DNA from 3 places in the Aureimonas sp. AU20 genome. Region 1 is predicted to be linked to each of the others. Evidence: predicted binding sites of a transcription regulator. Region 1 holds the regulator's gene; each other region holds the start of a gene.
What was found. The regulator LexA, encoded in region 1, represses DNA repair genes until DNA is damaged. The targets are predictions, from matches to a motif close to TGTTCNNNNTGTGTTCNG.

Region 1 (9,850 bases):
TGCCGATCCGGCGTCCGTCGTGGCCGATAATACAAGGTCCGGCCTCGGCCAAGCGCTGCGCGGCGATTTCGAGCAGGGCTACATCGCGGCGCTTCAGAGCGGCGTCCCCGTGACCTACAACCAGAAGGCCATTCAGCAGGCGAAAGCGAGCGTGCGATGAGCCCAGGGATGAAGCCGCTTCTCGGAAAGGTCGCCTCCGGCAAGGCGCTGACCCGGGACGAGGCGCGGCGGGCCTTCTCCATTCTGATGTCCGGCGAGGCGACGCCGTCGCAGATCGGCGGCTTCTTGATGGCGCTACGGGTTCGCGGCGAAGCCGTGGATGAGATCGCCGGCGCCGTGGATGTCATGCGCGCCAACATGGCTGGGGTCGTTGCGCCAGCGGACGCGGTCGACATCGTCGGCACCGGCGGCGATCAGTCCGGCACGTTCAACGTCTCGACTTGCGCGGCCTTCGTGGTCGCCGGTTGCGGCGTGACCGTGGCCAAGCACGGCAACCGAGCCCTGTCGTCCCGCTCCGGCTCGGCGGATGTCCTGGCGGCACTGGGTGTCGATGTCGATCTCAGCCCGGATCAGATCGGACGCGTCATTGAGGCGGCCCGCATGGGCTTCATGTTCGCACCGACCCACCACGCGGCGATGCGCTTCGTCGGCCCGAGCCGTGTGGAACTTGGCACCCGCACGATCTTCAATCTCCTTGGCCCCCTGGCCAATCCGGCCGGCGTGAAGCGCCTTCTGCTGGGCGTCTTCGCGCCCGAGTGGGTCGTTCCCGTCGCCGAAGCTCTGAAGGCGCTCGGCGCGGAGAAGGCCTGGGTCGTGCATGGCGACGGGTTGGACGAGATGACGGTCTGTGGTGAAACGCGGATCGCCGTTCTGGAAGACGGCGAAGTTCGGCAGACCGTGCTTCGCGCCGGCGACGCCGGCCTGCCCGAACACCCCATGGCAGAGTTGATCGGCGGTGATGCCGAGCACAATGCCGAGGCGCTTCGCCGGGTTCTCGCCAACGAGCCGAGCGCCTATCGCGATATCGTGCTTCTGAACGCGGCGGGTGCCCTGGTAGTCGCGGACAAGGCCGCGAGCCTTGAAGAGGGCGTGGCGCTGGCGCAAATGTCCTTGGCAGGGGGCGCTGCCGCAGACGCGTTGTCCAGGCTTGTCACGGTGTCCCAATCCATGCGGAGAGCAGGCGCTTGAGCGATATCCTCACCAAGATCGAAGCTTACAAGCGCGACGAGATCGCCAAGGCGAAGCGCGAGGTTTCCCTGTCGTCCCTTGAAGACGCCATTCGGGTGGGTCTGCCCCCGCGCGGCTTCGCCGAGGCGGTGCGGCGCAAGCATGCGGACGGACAGTTTGCCTTGATCGCCGAGGTGAAGAAGGCCAGTCCTTCCAAGGGTCTGATCCGCCCCGACTTCGATCCCGTGTCGATTGCCCAGTCCTATGACCGAGGCGGAGCCGCCTGCCTCAGCGTGCTGACGGACACACCGTCCTTTCAGGGTGCGCCGGGCTTCTTGACTGAGGCTCGCAACGCAACCGCCTTGCCCGCCTTGCGCAAGGACTTCATGTTCGACACCTATCAGGTCGCGGAAGCGCGCGCCTGGGGTGCCGATGCGATCCTCATCATTCTCGCGGCCGTGGACGATGCGCTGGCAGCCGAGCTCGAAGCCAGCGCTTTCGCGCATGGGATGGACGTCCTTCTCGAAGTTCATGACGAGGCCGAGGCCGAACGCGCGCTCAAGCTGCGTTCACCGCTTTTCGGCATCAACAACCGCAATCTGCGCACGTTCGAAACCGACCTGTCCACGAGCGAGCGGATCGCCAGGCTCATTCCGGCGGATCGCATCCTCGTCGGTGAGAGCGCGATCTCGACGCATGAGGATTGCGTGCGCCTCGCCGGTGCGAACATTCGCACCTTCCTCGTCGGCGAGAGCCTGATGCGGCAAAGCGACGTGGAAATGGCCACTCGCAAGCTGCTCTTCGGCGCAGCGGCGGAAGCGGCATGAGCGAGGTTTCGCTGACTCATCTCGATGCGGACGGCTCGGCCCGCATGGTCGATGTCGGTGACAAGCCCGAGACGGTCCGCACGGCGCGGGCCGAAGGCCTCGTCCTGATGCGGGCGGAAACGCTGGAGATGATTCGGCAGGGCAGTGCCAAAAAGGGCGACGTGATCGCGATCGCGCGCATAGCCGGCATCATGGGCGCGAAGAAGACCCACGAACTGATTCCGCTTTGCCACCCGCTGATGCTGGAGAAGGTCTCCCTCGATCTGGAGTACGAACCGGCCCTGCCCGGCATCCGCGTCTCCGCGACGTGCCGGGTATCCGGCAAGACGGGGATCGAAATGGAAGCGCTGACCGCCGTGTCCATCGCCTGCCTCACGATCTACGACATGGCGAAGGCGGTGGACCGCGACATGACGATCAGCCAGATCCGTCTCATGGAGAAGACGGGCGGCCGTTCCGGCACTTGGAGCGCCGCTTGAGTTTGCTGCCGGTCGAGGAGGCGCGCGAGCGGCTCCTGTTCGACGTCTCGCCGGTGGTGCAAACCGAGCGGGTGGATCTGCGGAGGCTCGCCGGGCGTCGGCTGGCGAGCGATCTCTCGGCCCTCCTGACCCAGCCTTCTTTTGATGCCTCCGCGATGGACGGATATGCCGTCCTTGCCAGCGACTTAAGCGCTGGTGAAACGCGACTGCGTCTCATCGGAGAATCGGCCGCCGGCGCGGCGTTCGAAGGCATTTTGCGTGCTGGCGAGGCGGTTCGCATCTTCACCGGCGCACCCGCGCCGCAAGGCGCGGATGCCGTCGTCATCCAGGAGAATACCGAGCGTCCCGACTCGGAGACGGTGCTCGTCCGCGAGCCGGTCACGCCCGGCCGCCATATTCGCCCGGCGGGCAATGACTTTCGAGAGGGTGCGCCGCTTCTCCGGGCCGGCACGATCTTTCGCCCTGCCAGTATCGCGCTGGCGGCGAGCGGCGGTCACGCGGAGGTCGAGGTTTGTCGGCGCCCGCGCGTCGCCATTCTGATGACCGGCAGCGAATTGGTTCTGCCCGGCACGCGCCCCGGCCCGGCGCAGATCGTGGCGTCCAACGGATTCGGAATTGCCGCGATGGTGGAAGCGTCGGGCGGAGAGGCTTTGTCCTATGGCATTGTCGCGGACGACCGCTCGGCGCTTGCCGCCGTGCTCGACCGGGCCAGGCGCGATGAAGTGGATGCCTTCGTGACGATCGGCGGCGCCTCGGTCGGAGATCACGACCTCGTCGCGCCGGTCTTTCGCGAGTGTGGAGTGGAACTCGATTTCTGGAAGGTCGCCATGCGGCCCGGCAAGCCGCTGATGGCCGGACGCTTCGGCGAGATGCGGTTTCTAGGTCTGCCGGGAAACCCCGCCTCCAGCCTCGTCACCGCCGAATTGTTTCTTCGGCCGCTGGTCGAACGGCTGGCCGGGCGCCCGGCGCACGGTGGCTATGAAAGGGGCGTATTGGGAGCGCCCGCTTCTGCCAACGACCATCGTGCCGAGTTCATGCGTGGCCGAATCAGTGGGGAGACAGACGGCAAGCCCCGCATCGTCCCGTTCGATCGGCAGGACTCCTCGCTCCTCAGTGTCTTCGCCCTAGCGGAGGTGCTTCTCGTCAGGCAACCTTATGCTCCTCCTGGCGAGACCGGCGATCCCTGTGAGTTCGTGCGATTGGCTTGACAGGCATCCTTGCAGAACACAAACAGAACAGATAGGCTTTGTTCAGGTTTTGTTTTGGTTGGATACGAACGATGTTGACCCGCAAGCAGCATGAATTGCTCCTCTTCATTCATGATCGCCTGCAGTCGATCGGCGTTCCCCCGTCCTTCGACGAGATGAAGGAAGCGCTGGACCTGAAATCCAAATCCGGCATCCACCGGTTGATTACGGCGCTGGAGGAACGCGGCTTCATCCGCCGCCTTCCCAACCGAGCCCGTGCTCTTGAAGTCGTTCGGCTTCCCGATTCCATGGCCGGTAAAGGTCAGGTCGCCGCGTCAACTACCGCGAAGGTTTCCCAAGGCGAGACGATCGAGCGGCAGGTTTTGCCCTTTCCGGGGCGGGCTGCCACCGCGCGAAGCGGCGAGACGGCGGACGCTGCCAATGACTCGATGCCCGTTCCCGTTATGGGCCGCATCGCTGCGGGTGTTCCTATTTCCGCAATCCAGCAGAACAGCCGCTCCATCGCGCTCCCGATCGAGATGTTCGGCCAGGGCGAGCATTACGCTCTGGAGGTGAAAGGCGATTCGATGGTCGAAGCCGGCATTCTCGACGGCGACACGGTGCTGATCCAGCGGGCCGAGACGGCAACCGCCGGCGAGATCGTCGTGGCCCTCATCGACGAGGAGGAGGCTACCTTGAAGCGCTTCCGTCGTCGCGGCACTATGGTCGAGTTGGAAGCCGCCAATCCCGCCTACGAGACGCGGGTCTTGGAAGCGGGACGGGTCAAGGTGCAGGGTCGTCTCGTCGGTCTGATCCGCCGCTATCACTAGGGCGCGGCCGCGCGCCTTTCAGCTTTTTCTGGCCCGGCTTCTCGCCTCCCATTCGTTCGGGCCAAGGCGCCGAGCGATGCTGGTTCCATTCCTCGAAGGCCTGGGGAATGGACGGCTGCAGCGCCCATCCGCCTCGCTGCCTCTCCAGAGCCACCGCGCCTGTGCGCCGCAGTGTGCGGAGTGTCAGAAGTTTCGCACCTGAGCGGCAGGATTCGATGCGAGGCGCGCGGGCGACCACGGCGATATCGGCCGTGTCGCAGAGTTCTCCCAGCTTCTCCAACTGATCGGTCCAGGCAACGCGGAGCCCGGAGCGGGTCTTCGCACGGCAAATCTGCTCCTTGCATTCGAAGGTCTTTCGATCGTCCTTCGAACGGCCGAGAGGCGCCAACTGGTAGGCGCGCTTCCATTGATCGTGCACAAAGCGGTTCGGGCGTTTGCGAAGATCGATCACCCGGCCATCCTCGCCGATCACGGCAATGTCCCGAGCGTCCTCCGATATGACGAATTCGGGACGCGAGGCTGCAGGAACGAGGAGAAGGCCGAGAACCAGCGGGGCGACCGCCGCCCATCGAAAATGGCTCTGGCAAAACGAGAGCAGCAGCAGACAGACCGTGAAGCAGATGAGGCTGACGCTGCCGATCTGCCCGACGCCATAGTCTGGAAAGGCAGCGGCCAGCGCCTTTGCCATCCAGAACACGAGATCGAGCCCCCAGCCGATGGGCACAAGCGCCAAGCTTTCAAGGCCGAGCGGCATCAGGCAGACGCTCGCCAAGGCCAGCGGCATGATCCAGAACGAGAAGATCGGCGTCGCCAGGACATTGGCGAGAAGGCCGAAGGGCGCGGCCCGCTGAAAGTGGTAGATCGCATAAGGCGCCGTCGCCGCGCCGGCGATCAGAGACGACACGAACACGCCGATCACAACCAGCGCCAGCGTGCGCAAGGGCGAGAGATCGTCGCCCACCCCCTTCGACCACCGGGAATAGGCACCATATGCCCCGACCAGCGCGGCGGTGGCGGCAAACGACATCTGGAAGGTCGCGGTCATCAGTGCATGCGGCGAGATCAGCATGACCACCATGGCCGCAATCGCAACATTGCGCAGGGTCAGGGCCGGTCGATCCACCAGAACCGCGCCCAGCATGATCGCGATCATGACGAAGGATCGCTCGGTTGCGGCGTTGTCACCCGCCAGTAGGAAGTAGAACCCGGTGATGCCCAGCGCCGCGACCGCCGCGATCTTGCGCGCCTGCCAGCGCAGCGCCAGCGACGGAAAGGCGGCGATGCTTGAGCGCACCGCCAGCATGGTCATTCCCGCCACCAGCGCCATGTGAAAGCCGGAGATCGACAGGACATGGGCAAGTCCGGTCACTCGCAAGGCGGCTTCGATGTCGTCGGGAATCCCGGCGCGCTCGCCATTGATGAGCGCCGCCGCGACCGCGCCGCGCTCGTCCGGCATCACGGCGCGAATCCTATCGCCGATCAGCAGGCGCAGCTTGGCGACGTGTTCGAAAACTCCAAGCGTCCCGGGTTCCACGGAGGGGTTCGGCGGCCCGAGCGAGTAGCCGAAGGCTCCGGTGCCGTCGAAATAGGGCATGAAAGCGAAGTCATATCCACCGGGAAAGGCAGGGCCTGCCGGCGGCTGCAGGCGCACGAGGCCCTCATAGCGAGCGCCGATCGCCAGGGCCTCATGGCGGCTCGATACGAGCACGCGTACACGTTCCGGCGGCCGGCTGAGATGCGGGCGCTCCGTTGCCAGAACTTGGATCGTATAGCGATAGCGCCCGCGATCGTCCTGCTCGCGAAGCAGAACACGCCCGGAAATGCGAACCGTCGCATTTCCCGAGAGCATCACCGTGTCGGTTGTCTTTAGCTCGATCCAACTCGCGCTAAGCCCAAGGGCGAAGCCGAGCGGCAACAGGAAAGCGGATCTCACAAAGGGTCGACCGGCCCCAAAGTTTGCGCCAGCGATGCTTACGAACGCGAAGACAGGTCCCAGCCAGCCCGGAGGCCGCCAGCCCGAGCCGAAGACGAGAGCGATTGCGATCATCATTCCGATAGGAAGCCACGCGAAGGCCGATCGCAGATCCCGTTCGCGCTGTACCTGCCGGGAAAGCCAGAGCCGCAACGGCCCAATCGGATCGACGCGTGGGATGGACGATGAATCGCCGGCGGCTCCGTCCGGCAGAACGTCCGTGGTCACCTGCGATGCCGGCACGTGCGCCCCGCCTTGAGTCCTCTCGATCCTATGTTACACACCCGGCCATCCATGCGCAGCCCGACCGGAGGCGCGCATTCAAACTGAGAGGGCTTGCGATCTCCGTCGCGCCCGGTTTTCAAAGGCACCGAGATGACCGATCGCGTGGTGACACGTTTCGCGCCCTCGCCCACGGGCTTCCTCCACATCGGCGGAGCCCGCACGGCCTTGTTCAACTGGCTCTACGCCCGGCGCATGGGCGGGCAGATGCTGCTACGCATTGAGGACACCGATCGGGAGCGCTCGACCGACGCGGCCGTAAGCGCGATCATCGAAGGGCTGGACTGGCTCGGGCTGAAGGCTGACGGCGAGCCGATCTCGCAGTTCGCTCGGGCGGCGCGCCACCGCGAAGTGGCCGAAGCGCTCGTCGCGGCCGGTAAGGCCTATTATTGCTATGCCTCTCCGGCCGAGCTGGACGAGATGCGCGAGACGGCCAAGGCCGAGAAGCGCCCGCCCCGCTACGATGGTCGCTGGCGCGACCGAGATCCGTCCGAGGCGCCGGCCGGCGTCAAGCCGGTCATCCGCATCAAGGCGCCTTTAGACGGCGAGACCGTGGTGCGCGATCAGGTTCAGGGCGACGTCCGCTTTCCCAACAAGGATCTCGACGATTTCATCCTGCTGCGCTCGGACGGCACTCCGACCTACATGCATGCGGTCGTCGTGGACGACCACGACATGGGCGTCACGCACATCATTCGCGGCGACGACCATCTGACCAATGCCGGCCGCCAGACCTTGATCTATCAGGCCATGGGCTGGGACGTTCCGGTCATGGCCCATATTCCGCTGATCCACGGCGCGGACGGGGCCAAGCTTTCCAAGCGTCACGGCGCGCTGGGCGTCGATGCCTATCGCGGCATGGGCTACCTTCCGAAGGCGCTCCTGAACTATCTCGTGCGTCTCGGCTGGAGCCATGGCGACGACGAGGTCATGTCGATCGAAAATATGACGGCGTGGTTCGACATCACGGACATCAACAAGGGCGCGGCGCGGTTCGATTTCGCCAAGCTCGACGCCATCAACGGCCATTGGATTCGCGGGTCTTCCGACACGGATTTGGTCGAGACGCTAATGGTTGAGCGCGCGCATCTGCCCAATGGGCACATCCTGCGCCAGGATGACGACGCGACGGTTCGCCGCCAGCTGTCGGCTGCCATGGCGGGCCTGAAGGAGCGCGCCAAGACGCTGGTGGAGCTGACGGAAAGCGCCGCCTATCTCTTCGCTCGCAGGCCGCTCACACTGGACGAGAAGGCCGCCGATATTCTGGCCAAGGATGGACGAGACATTCTGAGCGGGCTTCTTCCAGTTCTGGAGGGCTCGGGCGACTGGAGCGTCGGATCGCTGGAAACGGCGATCAAAGCCCATGCCGAATCCGTTGGGCTGAAGCTCGGCAAGGTCGCGCAGCCGCTGCGTGCCGCTCTGACCGGCAAGTCCACCTCGCCTGGCGTCTATGACGTGCTGGCGGTCTTGGGCCGAGACGAATCGCTGCAGCGGCTCAAGGACCAGGCGTCCGTTTAACGGGTTGAGATTCCGGACGGTGCGGGCGCGGGGTTGATGTCTGTGCCCGCGCGCCCTTGGAAACCAAGAATCCGGCTTGGAGGAGGCTTGTAGGCCCTGCACTGGGGTAGCTTGAGTGAGTGTTGCGGCGCAAAATTGTTCTGCGCCGAAAACTTGTTCCTTAACCCCCTTTCCGATACGCATTCGCTCGAAGCTGGCGTTTGGCCCAAGAACGGCCGTTGGCGCCCGGGCTCACGCAGAAGGGGTAACGCATGAATCAATCGGCGAAACTGGCCCTTGGAGACAAGAGCGCGGAGCTGACGCTCCGATCAGGAACCATCGGACCCGATGTGGTCGACATCGCGTCGCTCTACAAGAACACCGGTCTCTTCACCTACGATCCGGGCTTCACATCGACCGCGTCCTGCGAGTCGAAGATCACCTATATCGACGGTGACGAGGGCGTTCTTCTGCATCGCGGCTATCCTATCGATCAGCTTGCGGAGCGCGGCGACTTTCTCGAAACCTGCTACCTCCTGCTCTACGGCGAACTTCCGACCGCGAGCGAGAAGGCGGACTTCGTCTACCACGTGACGCGCCACACGATGGTGCACGAGCAGATGTCCCGCTTCTACACGGGCTTCCGGCGCGACGCCCATCCGATGGCCGTCATGGTCGGCTCTGTCGGCGCCCTCTCCGCCTTCTATCACGACTCCACCGACATCACCGATCCGCACCAGCGCATGGTGGCGTCGATCCGCATGATCGCCAAGACGCCGACCCTGGCGGCGATGGCCTACAAGTATCACATCGGTCAGCCTTTCGTTTACCCGCGCAACGATCTCTCCTACGCGGAAAACTTCCTGCATATGTGCTTCGCAGTTCCCTGCGAGCCCTACCAAATCAACCCCGTGCTGGCGCGGGCGATGGATCGGATCTTCATCCTCCACGCCGATCACGAGCAGAACGCTTCGACCTCGACGGTTCGCCTTGCCGGCTCGTCGGGCGCCAATCCCTTTGCCTGCATCGCGGCCGGCATCGCCTGCCTATGGGGCCCTGCCCATGGCGGCGCCAACGAAGCGGCGCTCAACATGCTGTCGGAAATCGGCAGCAAGGACCGGATTCCCGAGTTCGTGGCGCGCGCCAAGGATAAGAACGATCCGTTCCGCCTCATGGGCTTCGGCCACCGGGTCTACAAGAACTACGACCCGCGCGCCAAGATCATGCAGCAGACCTGCCACGAGGTCCTGAACGAGCTCGGCATCAAGGACGATCCGCTGCTCGAAGTCGCGATGGAGCTGGAGCACATCGCTCTGAACGATGAGTATTTCATCGAGAAGAAGCTCTATCCCAATGTGGACTTCTACTCCGGCATCACGCTGAAGGCGCTCGGCTTCCCCACCACGATGTTCACCGTTCTGTTCGCGGTCGCGCGCACGGTCGGTTGGATCGCGCAGTGGAAGGAAATGATCGAGGATCCGCATCAGCGCATCGGTCGCCCTCGCCAGCTTTATACCGGCGCACCGCAGCGCGACTACATCTCGGTCAGCGATCGCTGATCCGACAAGCTGAAACGAAAACAGGCGCCTCGGGCGCCTGTTTTTTTATG
Region 2 (9,850 bases), 160 kb from region 1:
GTAGCGTGAGGGACAGGAAGGGCATCGAGCCCTTATTCCTTGCAGTAAGAGCGCTGGACACAAAACAAAGCGGGCCGCGAAAGCGGCCCGTTTTGTTTTATCAATTTCAGACCATTCGCTGAAGTTTGGGCTCACGCCCTATTGTCAAAACCTCAACGGCGATCCGACACGTCGAGCGTGAAGTCATGGAGCAGGCGTTCCATTTCCTCTTCGAGCGTCATCGGGCGCTCGGACTGATCTGCCTTCGCCTCTTTCTCCACGCTCGGCGCGGCTGCGACCGCAGCGGGCTCCGGCGGCCGCGGAGCCGGTGCGACCGAAATCGCCGGCTCGATCGGCCGAGGCGTCTCCGCCTGCGGTGCCACGGATGCTTCGACTTGCGGAGCGGGAGGAGTCGGTGCGGCCACCGGCGGCACTGGCAGCGGCGTGGTGCGACGAGACTGGATCGCAGAGGCGAAGCTGCGAACCTGCAGAGGCGAGCGGGCATCGCCGTCGCTCTCGGGTGCCGAACGTTCCGATGTGGGAACGGGCGGTTCGTCCGCTTCGGGCTCCATCTCTTGCGTAACTCGAGTGTCGTCAACCTTCGAGGGCGTGGGGACAGTCGGGGCGACGGGTGCAGCTGCCGGTTCCATACGTGGCGGCGAAACGGGCGCGCTCCCGGCGGCGAACGGGGCGGGCGACCAAAGCGCGCGAGCGCTAGTCGGCAGGGCCGGCTCGGGCGGGCGCGGCTGAGGCGCGGCGACAGGCGCGGTGGGAGCCTGAACCGGCGGCGCGATGGGCGGAGCGGGGCGTGCCGGCGAGGGCAGTGTCGGCGTGGCCATGGAGCGCGGCGCGACGACGGCACCAGTCGGCAATCCCATCGGAGCGGCGACGGGAGGCGCTGGCTGCGGTGCAGAGCGAGCAGGATCGCGGGACTCCGCTGCGTCGTCCGTCAGAGCGAAACCAACGATCGGCTCCGGCTGCTGCGGGGGGGCGGATACCGGTATTGCAACGCGCGGCTCGGGCGTGTGGGAAACAGCCGGCGTCTCAGCGACGGCAGGTTCGGGGGTGGGAGCAACCCGAGAAACCGGTGTTGGGATCGGTGCGGGCAAAGGCGCAGCGACAGGAGCGCGCGCCGGCTCGGCTCGGCTCGGCTCGGCTTTTGGAGGCGTAGGCTGACGCTGAGGCGGAATGACCGGTGCGGGTGAGAGGGGCGGCTCAATCGCGCGTTGCGGTTCGACCGGCCGGGGCGGCTCCACGGCTGCACGCGGCGGCTCGACCGCAGCACGCGCGGACTCGGTCGGGCGAGTCACCGGCGGCGCTTGGCGCGGCGGTTCGGAGGTGACGGCCGCACGGCGCGGCGGCTCCACCTGAGCGGACAGTTGCGGCTCAAGGAACGGCTCGGCGCGCGGGGCGGGCGCCGCACGCGGCGCCTCGACCACGGGATCGGCCGCGCGCGCATTCTGAATGGCCGGCGGAACTTCGGGAACGAACGGCTCGTCCAAGTCCGCGCGAACCGGTTCCGGGGCTGGTCGTACGGGAGCCTGCGGGGGTACGCGGCGATGCGGGAGTGGGCCGGTGGAGGAGGGGCGATCGGCGCCGCCGAGTTCCGGCTCCTGACGAACGGCGCCAGGCGGGCCGCGACGCGCGCCCGGGCCGCGATAGATGCCCTGTTCCACCACGAGGTCGTTCGAACCGCCGATCAGGATCAGATGCTCCGCCTCGTCGCGGCGCACGAGCACCAGCTTGCGGCGTTGGTCCACCGGCACGACGTCCAGAACTGCGAGACGTGGCGCCCGGCCTCGGCTTCCGAGGCCTCCGGTTCCGGCGAACACCCGCTTGGCCAAGCCGACAAGCAGCAGGACCAGGAGAATGACCACCGCGGCGGCCAAAACCACCGAAACGATCGGCGCCAGACTCTCTCCAACCACGCCGGTCAACCAATCACGCATTTACCATACCTCCGCGATGACGACGGTCCCGATCGTCGTTGACGTTTCGAGACCGCTATCGGTATTCGGTTCTTATGTCGCCACTCGCCCCGATCCAGTGTCAGGTCAGCTACGACCCATACTGCCGTGCCATCATGACGAACGGCAATGACGGGCGCAAATTCGACAGAATCTCGTGCGCTTCGCGCCAAACGGTCGTAACCTTTCCAGCCCGTTATCGGAAGGGCCGATGCTGATGCATGGAGCATCCCCTGTGGAACAGACCGCGCCGGTTCACCCCAGCCCGACCGAGAAGCCGTTGATCGATCGCCATCCTGATTCGTCGGGCGTACGCCGCATCCTGTTTCTCGCCGGGTTTCTGTTCGTCTTCGCCGCGACGCTGGCGCTGTTCGGTCATGTTTATGGGGCCATCGCGCTTCTCGGTATTTTCGGCCTTCTCGCCATGGTCGGCGTCGCAGCCGTGTTCGGGCTGGCGCTCGGCCTCCTGCAGTTCGGCTTCCGCCGCGCGGAGCAGGGGATCGCAAAAGCTTTTCTGGACGATCTGCCCACCGGTACACTGGTTACGGACCGAAAAGGCCGCGTCGTCTACGCCAACCGCGCCTATGGCGAGCGCACCGGCGCGCATTCCGCCGGCGAGGTGCGCACGCTGGAGCGTCTTCTTTCGCGTGAGCCGGAAGCCTCCGAGGCCATCTACCGCCTCGCCAACCTGTCGCGCGAAAATCTGGTCGGCCAGGAGGAGTTCCGCCTGACGCGCGAACTCGGCAGCCGCACCGCCGACGCATCGCCGCGCTGGTATCGCGCGTCCGTGCGCCCGCTCGGAACCGACAAAGGCACGCTGCAGGTCTGGCAGATCGCCGATATCACGCGTGAGCGGGAGGAGCAGGAAAGCTTCTTCCGCGACCTGCAGCACGCGATCGACTATCTCGACCATGCGCCCGCCGGCTTCTTCGCTGCCGACGAAGCCGGGCGCCTCGGCTATATCAACGCCACGCTGGCCGACTGGCTGCGGATCGATCTGGCCTCGTTCAAGCCCTATGCGCATTCGATCTTCGACTATATGCGCGAGGAAGACGCGGCGCTTCTGCGCCGTTCCAAGCGCGTGGCCGACGAGAACGACATCAGTTCGGTGGATCTCGACCTCGTGACGGCAACGGGTCAGCGCCTGCCGGTCCGCCTTCTGCGCAATTTCGCGCCGGCAGGCGAGCGCATGAAGGGCGTGACGCGCACGCTCGTGCTGAACCGGGTCGGCACGGGCGAACAGGAACAGGCGTTGCGCGCCGCCGAAGTGCGCTTCACCCGCTTCTTCAATTCCTCGCCCATGGCCATCGCCGCGCTCGACGCGAACGGCCGCGTGGCGCGGGCCAATGGCGCGTTCGGCCGCCTGTTCGGAGAAAACGCCGCGATCGGCGCGCAGCCAATTACCGATTGCGTGCGCGAGGAAAACCGCGAGGCGATCCGCCAGGCGCTCGCCGCCGCCTCGCGCGGCCAAGCCGACATACCTTCCGTCGACGCGGAGCTTCCGACCGAACCCATGCGCTCGGCCCGGCTCTATGTCAGCGCCAATGCCGACATGCAGGACGGCACGAGCGAGGTGGCGATTCTCTACGGCGTGGACATCACGCAGCAGCGCACGCTCGAAGACCAGTTCGCCAAGAGTCAGAAGATGCAGGCGATCGGCAATCTCGCCGGCGGCATCGCGCACGACTTCAACAACGTCCTCACCATCATCACCGCCTCGGTGGATTTCCTTCTGCTCAACCATCGCTCGGGCGATCCGTCCTTCCAAGACCTGCTTCTCATCAAACAGAGCGCCAACCGCGCGGCCTCGCTGGTGCGACAGCTTCTGGCCTATTCCCGCCGCCAGACCATGCGTCCCAAGATGCTGAACCTGACGGACGTGATCGCCGATATGCATCTGCTCCTGAAGCGGATTTCCGGCGATCTGGTGAAGCTGGAGCGACACCACGCCCGCGATCTCTGGCCCGTTATGGCCGATATCGGCCAGTTCGAGCAGGTTGTGACCAATCTCGTGCAGAACGCCCGGGACGCAATGTCCACGCAAGGGACGGTCACGATCTCCACTCGCAACGTGTCGGAAGCCGAGGCGGCCGCATTCGCCTATTCCGAGCTCATCTCCGGCGAATACGTCCTCATGGAGGTCGCCGACACCGGCTCGGGCATGCCAGCCGACGTCGCGGAGCGCATCTTCGAGCCCTTCTTCACCACCAAGGAGATCGGCAAGGGAACGGGCCTCGGCTTGTCCATGGTCTATGGCATCGTGAAGCAGTCCGGCGGCTTCATTTTCGTGGAGTCCAAGCCCGGCGAGGGTACGGTGTTCCGCATCTTCCTGCCGCGGCACATCCCGGCCGAGGTCGCCGCGCCGCGCGTCGAGCAGGCGGGCACGCAGGCCGCCAATGCCAAGATGGACCTTTCCGGCACAGCTTCGATTCTGCTGGTCGAGGACGAGGACAATGTGCGCGCGGGCAATGTGCGCGCGCTCAAAATGCGGGGCTACGAGGTGCACGAGGCGTCGTCCGGCATCGAGGCTTTGGACGTGATGGAAGAACTCGACGGCAAGGTCGATCTCGTCGTGTCGGACGTCGTCATGCCGGAGATGGACGGGCCAACCCTCCTGCGCGAGATGCGCAAGGTGCGGCCCGACCTCAAGTTCATCTTCGTGTCCGGCTATGCCGAAGACGCCTTCGCCAAGAACCTGCCGGAGGGCGAGAAGTTCGGCTTCCTGCCCAAGCCCTTCTCGCTTCGCGACCTCGCCGTGGCGGTTAAGGATGCCCTGGAAGAGTAGGACCAAGCGCCGGAACGTTGACTGACAGCTTGTCCGGACCGGCGCCCTCAACCTTATCGCGGAGCGCCTCACGATCGATGGCGCTCCGCTTAGATTTTTGTCGAACAGTCTTCGATCAAAATTCGAGTCTATGTGCAGTCAGGACTTCGGGCGCTTGGCCAGCGCGACACCGATGTGAGCTGCAAGACGCGCGTTGGACTGCACGAGATCGATATTGGTCGCGAGCGAGCGGCCGTCACTGAGCTCGAAAATCCGCTGCAGCAGGAAGGGCGTCGTCGCCTTGCCCTGGATGCCCTGTGCCTCGGCGTCGCTTAGCGCAGCGTCGATCCATGTGCCGATCGTGGCGCCGTCGATCTCCAACTCTTCCGAAAGCGGATTGGCGATCAGCATGCCGCCGGCGATCTCCAGCTTCTCGCGAACCCGCTGGAAGTCGGCGATGGCGTCGGCGCTGTCCATGCGGATGGGTGCGGCGATGCCGGAGCGGCGCGACCAGAAGGCCGGCAGCTCATCGACGCCATAGCCGATCACCGGAACCCCCTTGGTTTCCAACACTTCGAAGGTCTTCTTCAGGTCGAGGATCGCCTTGGCGCCAGCCGACACGACGATCACCGACGTCTGCGCGAGTTCATCAAGGTCGGCCGAGATGTCGAAGCTCGTTTCCGCGCCCTTGTGGACGCCGCCGATCCCACCCGTCGCGAAGACCTCGATCCCGGCGAGTTTGGCGGCGATCATCGTCGCGGCGACGGTGGTCGATCCGGTTCGCCCGGCGGCGACGGCATATGCGAGGTCGGCGCGAGACAGCTTCAGCGCGCCTTGCGTCTGTGCCAGGGCTTCGAGCTGGGCGTCGGTGAGGCCGACATGCAGCTTGCCGTCGATCACGGCGATCGTCGCCGGCTCGGCGCCCTCCTCGCGAATGAGCGCTTCCACCTGACGCGCCATCTCAAGATTCCGCGGCCAGGGCATGCCATGGGTGATGATGGTGGATTCGAGTGCCACGACGGCGCGGCCGAAGCGCAAGGCTTCGGACACGGCGGGCGAAAGCTGGATCAAGTCGTTCATGAGGTCATGCCTTACGCAAGGGGTGTGGCGGGAGGAAGCGAAGCGGCGCGAAGGCGGCAGCGCAGAAGGGAATCGACGGGAAGCTCGGCCTCGATATGGAATGAGGACGCCGCCATGCCCACCCGAACGGCCGACACGAAATCCGCCCCGTGGAGCAACTCGAACGCGGCTCCAGCCGCCAGCGTGTCGCCGGCCCCGGTCACGTCCCGAATGGATGAAATCTGAGGCGTCGATTGAAGGTGGCGCGCCGAACCGTCGAGAATCAACGCAGGGTTCGGCCCATCCGTGATCGCCGCACGCCGAAGGCCCGCGCTGAAGAGTCCCTCCGCGAGATCGGGAAGAGGCGTGTCCTTGCTGAGGCCAAGCAGCGAGGCCGCTTCCGTTCGCGACAGGAACAGCGCCGAAAGCGCGGGCAGACAAGCCCGAAAGCGCAGGACCTTGACCGGGGAAACGGCGATGCCGAAGACGGGGCGCCCGCTCGCCGCGCCCGCGAAATGCGCCAGGCTGACGTCCGGTAGATTGGCGTCGAGAATCCAAGCGTCGGCCGAAGCGAGCTTGTCCCTCAGGTGCGAGCGTCGAAAAGACCGGGGCGAGAGAAGGTCGTAAATCTCCATGTCGGCGATCGCCGCCCGCAACTCGCCGGTCTCGTCCAGGATAGCGGTGTAGCTGGCCGAGCGCCGATCGAGCCAGGTTAGGGAACCATCGCCGATCCCCTCGCTTTCCAAAGCACTCTCCACGGCAATTCCGATCCCGTCTCCGCCCCTGGCGCTGACGAGATGGGTCTGCGCACCGAAGCGTGCGAGGGCGCGAGCGGCGTTGAAGGCGGCGCCGCCGACACTCTCGCGGCTTCGGCCGGGGTTGGAGGCGCGCGGCACGAAGGACACGCCGGAGCGGGCCACGCGGTCGAGATGCGCTCCGCCGACAAGGACGATCTTGGGCCGGACAGGATCGGTCGTCATGGGCAATCGAAAGCCGAAAACTGCGCGCTGGAAATCAGAAACAAAGCAGGAACGCGCCTTGAAAAATGAGAACAAAAAGGGTACATGTCCGTCACAGCCAAGCGCATTGCACCCCGTCTCGCCCCGTGGAATAAGGTTTCACCTTCATGGCCCAGAGCCCACTCCGTCTCGTTGAGGATACTTCGGTGGACAAGAACAAGGCGCTCGATGCAGCGCTTTCGCAGATCGAACGGGCCTTCGGCAAGGGCTCCATCATGCGACTCGGCCAGACCGAGAAGCTGGATATCGAAACCGTTTCGACCGGCTCGCTCGGCCTCGACATCGCGCTCGGCATCGGCGGCTTGCCGAAAGGGCGTATCGTCGAGATCTACGGGCCGGAATCGTCGGGTAAGACCACGCTCGCGCTTCACACCGTGGCCGAGGCTCAGAAAAGCGGCGGCGTCTGCGCCTTCGTGGATGCTGAGCACGCGCTCGACCCGGTCTATGCCCGCAAGCTTGGCGTCGATCTCGACAATCTCCTGATCTCGCAGCCCGACACGGGCGAGCAGGCGCTGGAGATCGTGGACACGCTGGTTCGCTCCGGCGCGATCGACGTGCTGGTCATCGATTCGGTGGCGGCCCTGACGCCGCGCGCCGAAATCGAGGGCGAGATGGGCGACTCGCTGCCCGGCATGCAGGCTCGCCTGATGAGCCAGGCGCTGCGCAAGCTCACCGGCTCGATCTCGCGCTCCAAGTGCATGGTCATCTTCATCAACCAGATCCGCATGAAGATCGGTGTCATGTTCGGCTCGCCCGAGACGACGACGGGCGGCAATGCGCTGAAGTTCTATGCCTCCGTGCGCCTCGACATCCGCCGCATCGGCTCGATCAAGGATCGCGAGGAGGTCACGGGCAATCAGACCCGCGTCAAGGTCGTGAAGAACAAGCTGGCCCCGCCGTTCAAGCAGGTCGAGTTCGACATCATGTATGGCGAGGGCGTGTCGAAGGTCGGCGAGCTCGTCGATCTCGGCGTGAAGTCCGGGATCGTCGAGAAGTCGGGCGCCTGGTTCTCCTACAATTCCCAGCGCCTCGGCCAGGGACGTGAGAATTCCAAGCAGACGCTGCGCGACAATCCGGCACTTTTGGCCGAGATCGAGGCGGCGATCCGACAGAATGCCGGCCTTATCGCCGAGAAACTGCTGGACTCCGGCCCGTCCGAGGACGACGGCGAGGGGGATGGCGAGGCCTGAGACCCGCTTCTCAATAGATGACGACGCCCGCCGCATCGGCGGGCGTTTCCGTTTCCGGCCCTCGGCAGCGCCATCGTCCCGATGCGGCATAGACAGGATTTTCCCTCGCCGCTAAAAGGCTTGCGCGGAGCGGTTCCCATGCCCCGGCCGCGTCTCCCCAGTTGAAGGTTTTTCCATGAGCGGCGTGAACGAGATCCGGTCGACCTTTCTTCAATACTTCGCGAAGAACGGGCATGAGCCGGTCGCCTCTTCGCCGCTCGTGCCGCGCAACGATCCGACCCTGATGTTCACGAACGCCGGCATGGTGCAGTTCAAGAACGTCTTTACCGGGCTGGAGAAGCGCGACTACACCCGCGCCACCACGGCGCAGAAGGTGGTTCGGGCCGGCGGCAAGCACAACGATCTCGACAATGTCGGCTACACCGCCCGGCACCACACGTTCTTCGAGATGCTCGGCAACTTCTCTTTCGGCGACTATTTCAAGGAAGAGGCGATCAGCCTCGCCTGGAACCTTGTCACCAAGGAATTTTCGCTCGACAAGAGCCGACTGCTCGTCACCGTTTACTCCGAGGATGAGGAGGCCGCGCGGCTCTGGAAAAGCATTGCGGGCTTCTCGGAGGATCGGATCATCCGCATCCCGACCTCTGACAATTTCTGGACCATGGGCGAGACCGGCCCCTGCGGCCCGTGCTCCGAAATCTTCTACGACCAAGGTGAGAGCGTCTTCGGCGGCCCTCCGGGCTCGCCGGACGAGGACGGCGACCGGTTCCTCGAATTCTGGAACCTCGTCTTCATGCAGTTCGAGCAGGTTTCGCCGGGCGAGCGGGTGGCTCTGCCGCGCCCGTCGATCGACACCGGCATGGGCCTGGAGCGCATGGCCGCCATCCTGCAGGGCGTGACCTCCAACTACGAGATCGATCTGTTCCGCCGGCTGATCGCGGCGGTGGAGGAGGCGATCGGCTCGCGCGCCGAGGGCGATGCGCTCGCCAGCCACCGCGTCATCGCCGACCATCTTCGTGCCACCGCCTTCCTGATCGCCGATGGCGTTCTGCCATCGAACGAAGGGCGCGGCTATGTGCTTCGCCGTATCATGCGCCGCGCCATGCGCCACGCCAAGCTGCTGGGCGCGCGTGAGCCGGTTCTCTTCAAGCTGCTTCCGGTGCTGGTGTCCGAGATGGGCCGCGCCTATCCAGAACTGGTGCGGGCCGAGGCGCTGATTTCTGAAACGCTGAAGCTGGAGGAGAAGCGCTTCCTCACGACGCTCGATCGCGGCCTTATCCTGCTCAACGACGCCTCGCAGAGCCTCGGTCAGGGCGACAGTCTCGACGGCGAGGTCGCCTTCAAACTCTACGACACCTATGGCTTCCCGCTCGACCTGACGCAGGACGCGCTGCGCGCGCGCGGCGTCGGCGTCGATCTTTCGTCCTTCCAGGCGGCCATGGAACGCCAGAAGGCCGAGGCTCGCGCCAGCTGGGTCGGATCGGGCGAGGCGGCGGCGGAAACGGTCTGGTTCGCTATCCGTGAGCGCGAGGGCGCGACCGAGTTCCTGGGCTACGACACCGAAACGGCCGAGGGCGAGGTTCGCTCGATCGTGCAGGGCGGCGCAGAGGTGCCGGAGATCACCGCCGGTCAGCAGGCCACGATCGTCCTCAACCAGACGCCTTTCTATGCGCAGTCCGGCGGCCAGGTGGGCGACACCGGCATTCTCAAGGGCGACGGCATCCGCTTCGAGGTCGAAGACACGCAGAAGGTCGCCAACGGCCTGTTCATCCATCGCGGCAAGCTCGTCGAGGGCACGCTGAAGGTGGGAACGCCTCTGGAACTGGTGGTCGATCACGCGCGCCGCACAAAGATCCGCGCCAATCATTCGGC
Region 3 (9,850 bases), 630 kb from region 1:
TCACAGACCAAGGCGCGCGTTCTCGAACTCGAAGCGCTCCATTCGCAGGAGGTCGACGGCAACCAGTCGCTCCGCCGCGAGGTGGACGATCTTCTCAGCCGCAACTCGCAGGCGATGGCCGATCTCACGGCCATGACCGGCCGGGTCGGGCGGCTGGAAACCACGCTGCGCGAGAACGAGACGATCCTGGACGAGCAGCGCCTGACGCTGCGCGAACGCACCTCCCATGCCAACGCGCTGGAGCGGCAGCTCCTAGCCGAGGTCGAGCAGAACCAGTCGCTCTCGCTCGAGGTGAAGACGCTGCGCGCCGAGGCGCAGATTTCCGAACAGGCCCTCAACGAGGCCGAGCGGCTGCTGTCGGAAACCGAGGAGAAGCGGCAGATTCTGGACGGCGAGAACCGCCGGTTGCAGCTTCTGGCCGAGGAGCAGTCGGCCGAACTCGTGGCGCTCTACGGTCGCCTCAACGAGATCGAGCAGCAGGTCGACCAGAACCTCCAGACAATTTCGACGCTGGAAACCCAGCTCGCCTCCGAGCAGGCGGCGCGCCAGCGCAGCGTCGCCCAGCACGAGGCCGATCTCGGCGCCTTGAAGACCGAGCGCGCCAACTCGGCCATGAAGATCGAGACCTTGAGCGCGCGCCTCGCCGCCACGGACCAGATCCTGGTGCAGGTGCGCAACCAGCTGCGCGAGCGCGAGGAAACGGTGCGCTCGGCCGACCGGGCGGTGAAGGAGGCTTCGGCCGACCGCACCACCCTGGAGCGGCGCGTGGAAAGCCTGCGCGCCGATAACGGCCGCCTTTCCACCATGCTCCAGGAGGCCGACAAGGGCCGCAACGAGATGGAAGCGCGCTGCGACATGCTGGTGAAGGCGCTGGCGGCCAAGGACGCCTCGCTCGAAAGCGTCAATTCGCGCGCCGCCAATCTCACCGACCGGGTGGAAGCGCTGACCCTGCGTTTCGAGCAGGAGCGCATGGCGCTCGAGGTCGCTAACCGTCGATTGATCGAGGAGTTGCAGAACGAGCGCGCCGAACGCACACTCGCGCAAGGGGCGCTCGACATCGCGCGCGAAAGCCGCTCGGCGCTCCAGCGGCAGAACGAAAGCCTCAAACGCGCCACGCGCGGCCGCCATGGCGAAGGGGCCATCGACCTGCCGCCGGAAACCGCCGCGCGCGAGGACAGGCCATCCAACGTGCGCCCCTTCACGGCGCCCGACAAGAACGATTGAGCGCCTTCGGGCGTTGAGGAATGCGGCAAGGGACGAGGGGAAACCGAGGCATGACGATCAGAGGGAACGAAGAGATCGGGTTGAGCCTGCGTCAGAGCCTGTCCGACATGGCCGACGAGCGCGGTGACGCCGGCTACTCGCTGGTCACGACGGGGAGCGAGCCGAAGCGGGACTGGTCGGCGGCGCTCGACCTCGTGCGCGAGGCGAGCGAAGCCATCCGCATCCGCGACGAGCGCACGACCGAGATGGAGATCGAGCACCGGCTCGACGCCGAGCGGGCGGCCGAGGAGATCCGCTCTCTGCAGGAGCAGCTCGACGAGACCGAGGTGCGCCTGGCCGAGTCCGAGGCGCGCGCGCGCCGGGCCGAGGCCCGCGCCAGCGAGGCGGAAGCTTGGCTCGCCAAGATGCACGACGCCATAATCGGCAGTTTCAGCAAGGTGGTCGGGACGGAAAGCGACGACGCGCAGGTCGAGGCCGATCTGCGCGCCGCCTTCTTGAACAATCCGCAGGGAGATGAGCAATGAGCGCGATCCGCACCGAGATTGCCGACGATCTGGATCTCGATCCCGGCCAGCCGGACCGCCCCTCGGCGCTGTTCGACATGGCGGCCGAGGAACTCGGGAGCCTGTTTCGCGGCGGCGAACCGCTGCCGCTGCGCGAGGGTGACATTCCGCCCCCCGCCAACGAGGGCAGCGCGATCCTCGTCGCCCCGTCGACGGACCTGATCGAGCCCGCCGCCAATCTGCCGGTCGACGCGCCCGGCGGCGACTGGACGCAGACGCTCACCATGGTAGAGCAGGCGGCCGGCACGATCCGCAGCTACGAGAAGCGCTTTGCGCAGCTGGAGAAGCAGAATCGCTCGCTGGCCGATCGCTCGGCGGAAGAGCACCAGCGCGCCCAGGCCCAGATCCTGTCGCTGGAAGAGCGGCTGAAGCAGGCGGACGAGAAGATCGCCGGTGCCGAAGTCGCCCTGCGCAACGCCGAATACAACGAGTGGGAAACGACCGTTCGCGCCAAGCGCGCCGAGCAGCGCGCCGAAGAGGCCGAGGCGCGGGCACGGCAGGCGGAAGCCTATCTGCGCCGGGTCCACGAGCTTCTGGCCGGCCTGTCCTGAAATCGGGTCTCGACCCGAGACTCCTGAATAGCAGAACGCCCGGATTGCCTTGAAGCGATCCGGGCGTTTCGCGTTTTGGTCTTCCAGAGCATTCTCGGTGATCCCGATCCGCCGGGAATGCTCAAGCCTATGGTTCTTTCCGCCTTATCCCGGCAAAACCTATCCGCTTTGCCCGGAGACGTTCAAAGCCGGCCGCGCTCAGATCGGGGAAACGAACCCGTCCAGAACGCGCTTCTGCCCGGCCCGGTCGAAATCCACCGTCAGCTTGTTGCCTTCCACCACGGCCACCGTGCCGTTGCCGAACTTCATGTGGAACACCCGGTCCCCCACGAAGAAGGGGCTTGCCTCTTCCGATACGGACTTGGCGACGAGCGTGCCCTCGATCTCGCGCGGGCCGCCGCTCTTGGCCGATGAGTAGAGGCCGCCGCCCTTGCGCGGCGGCTGGTTGGAGCCGCGCGAGCGCTGGGCGGAATGGGCGTCCTCCATCCGCCCGGCAAAGCCGCTGCCACCGCCGGAGGCTGTGCCGCCGTCGCGCGCGATGTATTTGTCGGCCGTGGCGGAGGCTCTGGCGCCCGAGCCGGAAACGCCGCCCTCGCCATATTCGATGCGCCGGCCGCGCCCGCCCTCGTAGGTGCTGCCCGAGCCGTTCGCAGCTTGCGCGCGCCGCCAGCCCGGCGTGCCGTAGGATGAGGCGCTGAAGGCGTTGGCGTCCCAGCGCGAGGCGCCGTAGCCGCCCATGCCCCCGGCGCCGTAGCCGCCATAGGAGGCGGAGGCCTCGACGACCTCGACATGATCCTCTGGCAGTTCATCGAGAAAGCGCGAGGGGATCGTGGTCTGCCACATGCCATGGATGCGGCGGTTGGAGACGAAGGAAATCTTCACCCGCCGCTTGCCGCGCGTGATGCCGACATAGGCAAGGCGCCGTTCCTCCTCCAGCCCCGAGCGCCCGCCTTCGTCCAGCGAGCGCTGGTGCGGAAACAGGCCTTCCTCCCAGCCGGGCAGGAACACGGTCTCGAACTCCAGGCCCTTGGCCGAATGCAGCGTCATGATTGACACGGCGTCGGTCTGGGCGTTCTGCTCGGTGTCCATGACGAGGGCGATATGCTCGAGAAAGCCGGGCAGGCTTTCGTAATCGTCCATGGAGCGGATCAGCTCCTTGAGGTTTTCCAGCCGGCCAGGCGCCTCGGCCGAGCGGTCGGCCTGCCACATCTCGGTATAGCCGGACTCGTCGAGGATCATCTCGGCGAGATCGGTGTGGCGCGTCGTGGACAGGAGGCCGGACCAGCGGTCGAAATTGCGCGCGACATCCGCCAGCGCCGCGCGCGGGCGCGGCTTCAGCTCGTCGCCCTGCACGAGATCGCCCGCCGCCGCCAGAAGTGGCATGCCCTTGGCTCTGGCATATTCGTGCAGGAGCTTCAGCGCCGCGTCGCCAAGGCCCCGTTTGGGCGTGTTGACGATGCGCTCGAAGGCGAGATCATCCGCCGGCTGACAGACACAGCGAAAATAGGCCAGCGCGTCCCGGATCTCCTGGCGCTCGTAGAAGCGCGGGCCGCCGATGACGCGGTAGTTGAGGCCGAGCGTGACGAAGCGATCCTCGAACTCGCGCATCTGGAACGAGGCGCGCACCAGGATCGCCATGTCGTTCAGCTTGTGGTCCTTGCGCTGTAGCTGCTCGATCTCTTCGCCGATCGAGCGCGCCTCCTCCTCCGAATCCCAGCCCGCGTTGACGGCGACCTTCTCGTGCTCTGGGTCGTGGAAATCGGTGAACAGCGTCTTGCCCAGCCGGTCCTCGTTCACGGCGATGAGGCCGGAGGCCGCGCCCAGGATATGCGCGGTGGAGCGATAGTTGCGCTCCAGGCGGATCACGCTCGCGCCCGGAAAATCCTTCTCGAAGCGCAGGATATTGTCCACCTCCGCGCCGCGCCAGCCATAGATGGACTGGTCGTCGTCGCCGACGCAGCAGACGTTCACCTTGTCCTGGCCGGCGTCGCGGCGCACCTGCGAGCTTTGGGCGAGCAGCCGCAGCCAGAGATACTGCGCGACGTTGGTGTCCTGATATTCGTCCACCAGGATGTAGCGGAAGCGCCGGTGATAGTCGGCGAGGATGTCCGGGTGGTCGCGAAAGATCGCGATCGGATGCAGAAGCAGATCGCCGAAATCGGTGGCGTTCAGCGTCGCCAGCCGCGCCTGATAGGCGCGGTAGAGCTCGCGCCCCTTGCCGTTGCCGAAGGAGCGCGCGTCGCCTTCGGGGATCGTCTCCGGCGTCAGGCCCTTGTTCTTCCAGCCGTCCAGGAGATTGGCGAAGGTGCGCGCCGGCCAGCGTTTGTCGTCTAGATTCTCGGCCTGCAGCAATTGCTTGATGAGGCGAATCTGATCGTCCGTGTCGAGAATGGTGAAGTTCGATTTCAGCCCCACGAGTTCGGCGTGGCGGCGCAGGATCTTCACGCCGATCGAGTGGAACGTGCCGAGCCAGGGCATGCCCTCGACCTCGCCGCCGACCAGAAGCCCGATGCGCGTCTTCATCTCGCGCGCGGCCTTGTTGGTGAAGGTCACGGCCAGGATCTGCGAGGGGTAGGCGAGGCGCTGGCTGAGGATATGGGCGATGCGCGTGGTGAGCACCCGCGTCTTGCCCGTGCCCGCGCCCGCCAGAACCAGAACCGGGCCTTCCGTGGTTTCCACGGCGGCGCGCTGCTCGGGATTGAGGCCCGCGAGATAGTCGGCCGCCGGCGTCGCCACGGGGCCACCGCGGGCGGCCAAGGCGCGCGCGGCGATGCCGGAGGATTTCTTCGGGGGCGGCGCGGATGGATCGGTCATCTCGGTCATGGCCGACTACTTAATGGATTCTTCCGGGAACACTAGGGGAACAGCCCCCACGGAGTGAAGCGGGATTTCGCACGCAGGCTTCGTGATCCTCGCCCGCAAGCCTTTGTTTGCCGCGCTTGGCAAGTTGATCGCCGATGCGCGCAAGCCGCATGACCGCCGGGTGGTAAAACTGTTAGGATTTCCGGAGGTTGGGGCATGCGCCCCGTGATTCGAGCGAAATTCGAGGGGAAGGCTCAGGCGTTGCGGCTGTTCATCGTCTTCGGCGGCTTGCTGATCGCGTGTCTTCTAGCTCTTCTGGTGGGTCCGCGCTTCGTGGACTGGACGGGCTATCGCACGGCGTTCGAGACCGAGGCCTCGCGCCTCGTCGGGCGCAAGGTCGAAGTGCGCGGCGCCGTCTCCGCCCAGCTCCTGCCCTTTCCCTCCATCGCCTTCAACGACGTCGTGGTGGGGGAGGCGGCCGACCCGATTCTGACCATGGCGGCCTTCCGCATGGATGCCGAGCTTGCGCCCTTCCTGTCGGGCGAAGTCCGCATCTTCAACACCGAGCTGGACGCGCCGCGCCTGTCGCTGCCCGTCGATGCCAGCGGCGCGGTGCGCTGGCCGATCGCCGCTTCCAGCCTGCCGACCAGCCTGCCGGTCGTGTTCGAGAAGGTTCGCATCGCCGACGGCTCGGTTCTCCTGACCGACCGCAGGCTCGACCGCCGCGTCCGGCTGGATGCGATCGACGCCGATCTGTCCGCCCGCTCGCTTCTCGGCCCCATCTCCGGGACGGGAACTCTGCGCCTCAACGACCAGCCGCTGCGCGTCAGCCTGTCGACCGGCATCGCGCCGGGCGACGGAACCCTGTCGCTTCGCGTGACGGCCGAGTCCGATTCGCCGAGCCTTTCGGTCAGCGTGTCCGGCATCGCCTCCAGCGTGCCGGGCAAACCGCTGGTGGACGGAACGCTGACCCTGCGCACGCCGCTGGCCGAGCCCAGCCTTCGCGCGGTGACGCCCTGGCCCGCCATCCAGCTTCACGGCGGCTTTCAGCTTTCCACCCAGCGCATCGCCCTGTCGGACCTTCGCGCCTCGGTGGGCGAGGGCGAAACGCCTTATCTCGTCACCGGCGCGGCGTCCCTCAACCTCGCGCCGATCCCGCATTTCGACGTGGACCTGTCCGGCCAGGACATCGATCTCGACCAGATCGCCCCAGCCGGCACCGAAGCGGGAACGGCGCCGAGCTTCACCGACCGGGTGCAGGCCGTGCGCGCCGCCCTGCGGCGTTTGCCGGCGAGCCCCTTTCCCGGCCGCGTGCGCATCGCCCTGCCGATCGTGACGATCGGCGATACGCCGATCCGCGAGGTGCGTTTTTCCGGCTCACCGTCGCAGGGCGGCTGGTCGATCGACCGCGTGTCGGGCGAGCTGCCGGGCCGCACGCTGGTGGAGGCCTCGGGCGTCGCGGAACTCGGCGCAACCCCTGGGTTTCGCGGATTGCTGCTTCTCGCCGCGCGCCAGCCCGCGACCTTCTTCAACTGGGCGGGGCTCGGCGGCACCGCCAGTCTGGCGCAGCTGGAGCAGGCCGGCCTCCAGGCCAAGGTGGAGCTGGGCGCCGCCACGCAGCGCTTCGATCAGCTCGAACTCAATCTCGGCGGACAAGTTCTGCGCGGCACGGTCAACCGAACCGTGCGGCCCGAGGGCGTGGCGACGGCGGTGGAACTGCGCGGCGACGCGGTGGACCTCGAACCGCTTCTGGCGCTGGCCGGGCTGCGGCCGCAGGCCGAGGGCGAGGCGGAGCGGACCGAGCTGCAACTCTCCGCCGCGCCCCTGCGCTATGCCGGGATGCAGGCCGATAGCGTCGAGGCGGACGTAACGCTGTCGGGAGACCTCCTCGACATCAGCGCCTTCGACGCCAACGGCTTGGCGGGCGCGGACATTCATGCCGAGGGCACGATCGCCACCGTGTCGAGCGCCCCGGTGCCCGATCTCAGCGTCGAACTCTCCGCCGACGAGCCGGCCCGCTTCCTCGCCTTCCTGCGCACCCGCCTGCCGGAAAGCCCGCTTCTCAAGGTCGTGGCCGCGCGCGGCACGGTGCTCGGGCCGCTGTCGCTGAGCGGCACGGCTTCGCCGGTCACCGCTGCCGGCCGAAGCGATCTCGTGGCCGAACTCAGCGGACAGGCGGGGGGCACGGATCTCACGGTCAAGCTCGCGTTGGAAAACGGCCTCGCCGCCGCTTGGAAGGACGGGCGCTTTGGGCTGGACATGGTGCTGCGCAACGATAAGCCGGTGGATCTTCTCGGGCAGGTCGGCCTTCCCGCGCTCGATCTCGGCGCGCCGGGTCCGCTCGCCCTGCATCTCGTGTCCTCCGGCGCGCCGAGCGAGGGGGCGAGCGTTTCGCTGAGCGCGGAAGCGCCGGGCTCCAGCCTGACGCTGGAGGGCACGGCGGCGCTGGCGGAGGCGGGCCTCGCCTCGCTCGACGCGCGCCTTGCGCTTCGCAGCGAGGAAGCCAGCCTTTGGCTGACGACGCTGGGCCTCGGTCTCGGCCAGGGCGTCGACGCCTTGCCGGTGGACGCCAAGGCTCGGCTCAAATGGTTCGGCGGCGACTGGGTTCTGGACGAGGTGGAGGGTCATGTCGCCGACAATCGCTTCACCGGGCAGCTTTCGGCGGCAGGTGGCAGCGGCGTCATCGGAAAGCTGCGGCTCGACCATCTCTCGGCCGACTGGCTGCTTACCCTGCTGACGGGCGTCGCGCAGGAAGGCGCGGACGCCGACACCCGCCCCTTCGCCGCGCCCTTCCTGCCCGAGCGCGCCTTCCGGCTGGCGCTGGAGGCGGGAACGCTGGAGGGGGCGCCTGGCTCTCTTCGCGATCTCAAGGCGAATGTGAACGGCACGGCCACGGAACTGACCGTCAGCGATTTCGAGGCCGGGCTCGGCGAAGGACGGGTGGAGGGCAGCGGCCGGTTCAGCAATGTCGGCGGCCTCGTCGGCACGCGTTGGACCTGGCGCCTGGCCGATCGACCGGTGCAACTGGGAGGCGGGGAGGGCGCTATCCTGTCCGGGCTGCTCGACGCCGACATGACCTTCCAGGCGGGCGGGCAGACCTGGCAGGCGCTGCGCCTTTCGGCCGACGGAACCGGAAACGCCTCGCTGCGCAACGCCAAGCTCTTCGGCACGTCGCCGGACGTGATGCGACCCGTTCTCGCCGCCGCCGACGAGAAAGGCTTCAGCGCGACGGACGAGGCAGTCGCGCGTCTCGTAGGCGCGGCGCAGACCGCGAGCAGTCTCGATCTCGGTACGGTGTCGGCCGGGCTGCGGCTCGGCAACGGCACGCTGCAGATCGGGCCAGCCGAGGCGCAGGCCAGCGGCCTGACCCTTAATGGGGAGGCGCGCGTCGCGTTGGCCGACCGCGCCCTTTCGGGTCGCATCGACATCGCGCTTCCCAAGCCGGTGGAGGAGGACGTCGTGGACGCCCCCGATCCGGCCCTCGTCTACACGCTCTCGGGCACGCTTTCGCAGCCGCGCCGCGACATCGGCGTCGCCCCGCTCACCAGCTATCTCGCCTCCCGCGCCTATCAGATCGAGCAGGCGCGGGTTCGCACGCTCGAAGAGGCGCTACGCGAAACCGTGCGCCTGCGCCGCGAAGTTCGCTTTTATGAGGCGCGGGCGAAAGAGCGGGACGCGCTTCGCGACGCACGTTTGAAAAGCGAGGAGGAAGCCCGGCGCGCCGAGTTGGAGCGCGCTGAGGCCGCTCGTGCGGAGGCGGCTCGCGCGGAGGCCGCCCGGGTCGAGACCGAGCGTCGGCGCGCCGCCAGCGAAGCCGCCGCCACGCCGACCCCGCCATCCGCCGCGACCGGCACGCTCGATCTCGAAGCCCCTCCGGTAACCGTGCCGCAACCCGCCTCGCAGAGCGGTTTCCCGAGTCTTCCCGGTGTCCAGAATCCGACGCGGTTCTGAGCGGTGCAAGGGGACTGAGAGATAGGAGCTTAGGTGCAATCGCTGTCTCTCTCGATGGAAGGCAGCGCTTGGGAGCCTACGACCAGACTTGCTGGCAGGAGGATAGGAGTGATGCCTTGTCGGTCGCTAGGGACGAGGCTTGGGGGTAATGCTGAGGCGCGGTGCGTGCCATCTGCGACGACATAAGCGGACAAAAGCTATTTGCTTGTTCTCAGCAGGTTTCGCCTGAATGCAGAAGCGATGTCTGAACAGCGACAGCTTGATCTGATTTGGCACCATCGCTGCCGCCCGAAGCAGGAAGGCGATTAAAGATCACGCAACGGATCTCGCCTGATCGTCCTAGCGATCGGTCGCAAACGCACCTATGCGCGGCCTCTGGGGTGCTCAGACGGCAGCCCTATCATCCCTTGCAAATCAGGCTCGTGCTTTTTCCGCGCTTGACCCTTCGGTCAGGTCGCTTTCGTTACGGTCCCAAGAGATGGAATGCCTGCGCAGGCAAGGCCGGCTCAACCCCCAGGCATGTTCCCGAAATACCGGCTTCCGTCATAGAGCCGTTGCCTCTTCAGGCCGGTGGCAAGCCAAGCCGATCTTATTGCCGTCGGGGTCACGGAAATAGGCGCCGTAATAATGGGGGTGGTAGTGCGGGCGGAGGCCAGGACCGCCTTCGTCTAGCCCGCCTAGTGCCAGAGCCAAGGCATGGGTTCGATCGACTGCCCCGCGCGAGCCGAGATTGAACGCCACCATGGCGCCGTTGCCCGG

Region 2: the regulator LexA is predicted to act here: its motif matches at 6,817-6,834, upstream of recA (recombinase RecA).
Region 3: the regulator LexA is predicted to act here: its motif matches at 5,187-5,204, upstream of M673_RS13985 (ATP-dependent helicase).

What each region holds. Positions count from the first base shown of each region.
Region 1 is NZ_CP006367.1:2,454,153-2,464,002, reverse strand. Features, by position in the region: gene M673_RS10960 (peptidylprolyl isomerase) at 1-160, shown strand, start outside; gene trpD (anthranilate phosphoribosyltransferase) at 157-1,188, shown strand; gene trpC (indole-3-glycerol phosphate synthase TrpC) at 1,185-1,994, shown strand; gene moaC (cyclic pyranopterin monophosphate synthase MoaC) at 1,991-2,473, shown strand; gene M673_RS10940 (molybdopterin molybdotransferase MoeA) at 2,458-3,681, shown strand; gene lexA (transcriptional repressor LexA) at 3,753-4,490, shown strand; gene M673_RS10930 (ComEC/Rec2 family competence protein) at 4,444-6,537, opposite strand; gene gltX (glutamate--tRNA ligase) at 6,838-8,262, shown strand; gene gltA (citrate synthase) at 8,514-9,800, shown strand; gene lpxB (lipid-A-disaccharide synthase) at 9,846-9,850, opposite strand, start outside.
Region 2 is NZ_CP006367.1:2,298,797-2,308,646, forward strand. Features, by position in the region: gene M673_RS24900 (hypothetical protein) at 153-551, opposite strand; gene M673_RS24905 (hypothetical protein) at 1,359-1,970, shown strand; gene cckA (cell cycle histidine kinase CckA) at 2,164-4,731, shown strand; gene M673_RS10145 (pseudouridine-5'-phosphate glycosidase) at 4,870-5,790, opposite strand; gene M673_RS10150 (PfkB family carbohydrate kinase) at 5,802-6,749, opposite strand; gene recA (recombinase RecA) at 6,896-7,978, shown strand; gene alaS (alanine--tRNA ligase) at 8,154-9,850, shown strand, end outside.
Region 3 is NZ_CP006367.1:3,085,895-3,095,744, reverse strand. Features, by position in the region: gene M673_RS14000 (hypothetical protein) at 1-1,224, shown strand, start outside; gene M673_RS13995 (hypothetical protein) at 1,275-1,748, shown strand; gene M673_RS13990 (hypothetical protein) at 1,745-2,338, shown strand; gene M673_RS13985 (ATP-dependent helicase) at 2,537-5,161, opposite strand; gene M673_RS13980 (AsmA family protein) at 5,357-9,091, shown strand; gene M673_RS23700 (ribbon-helix-helix domain-containing protein) at 9,635-9,850, opposite strand, start outside.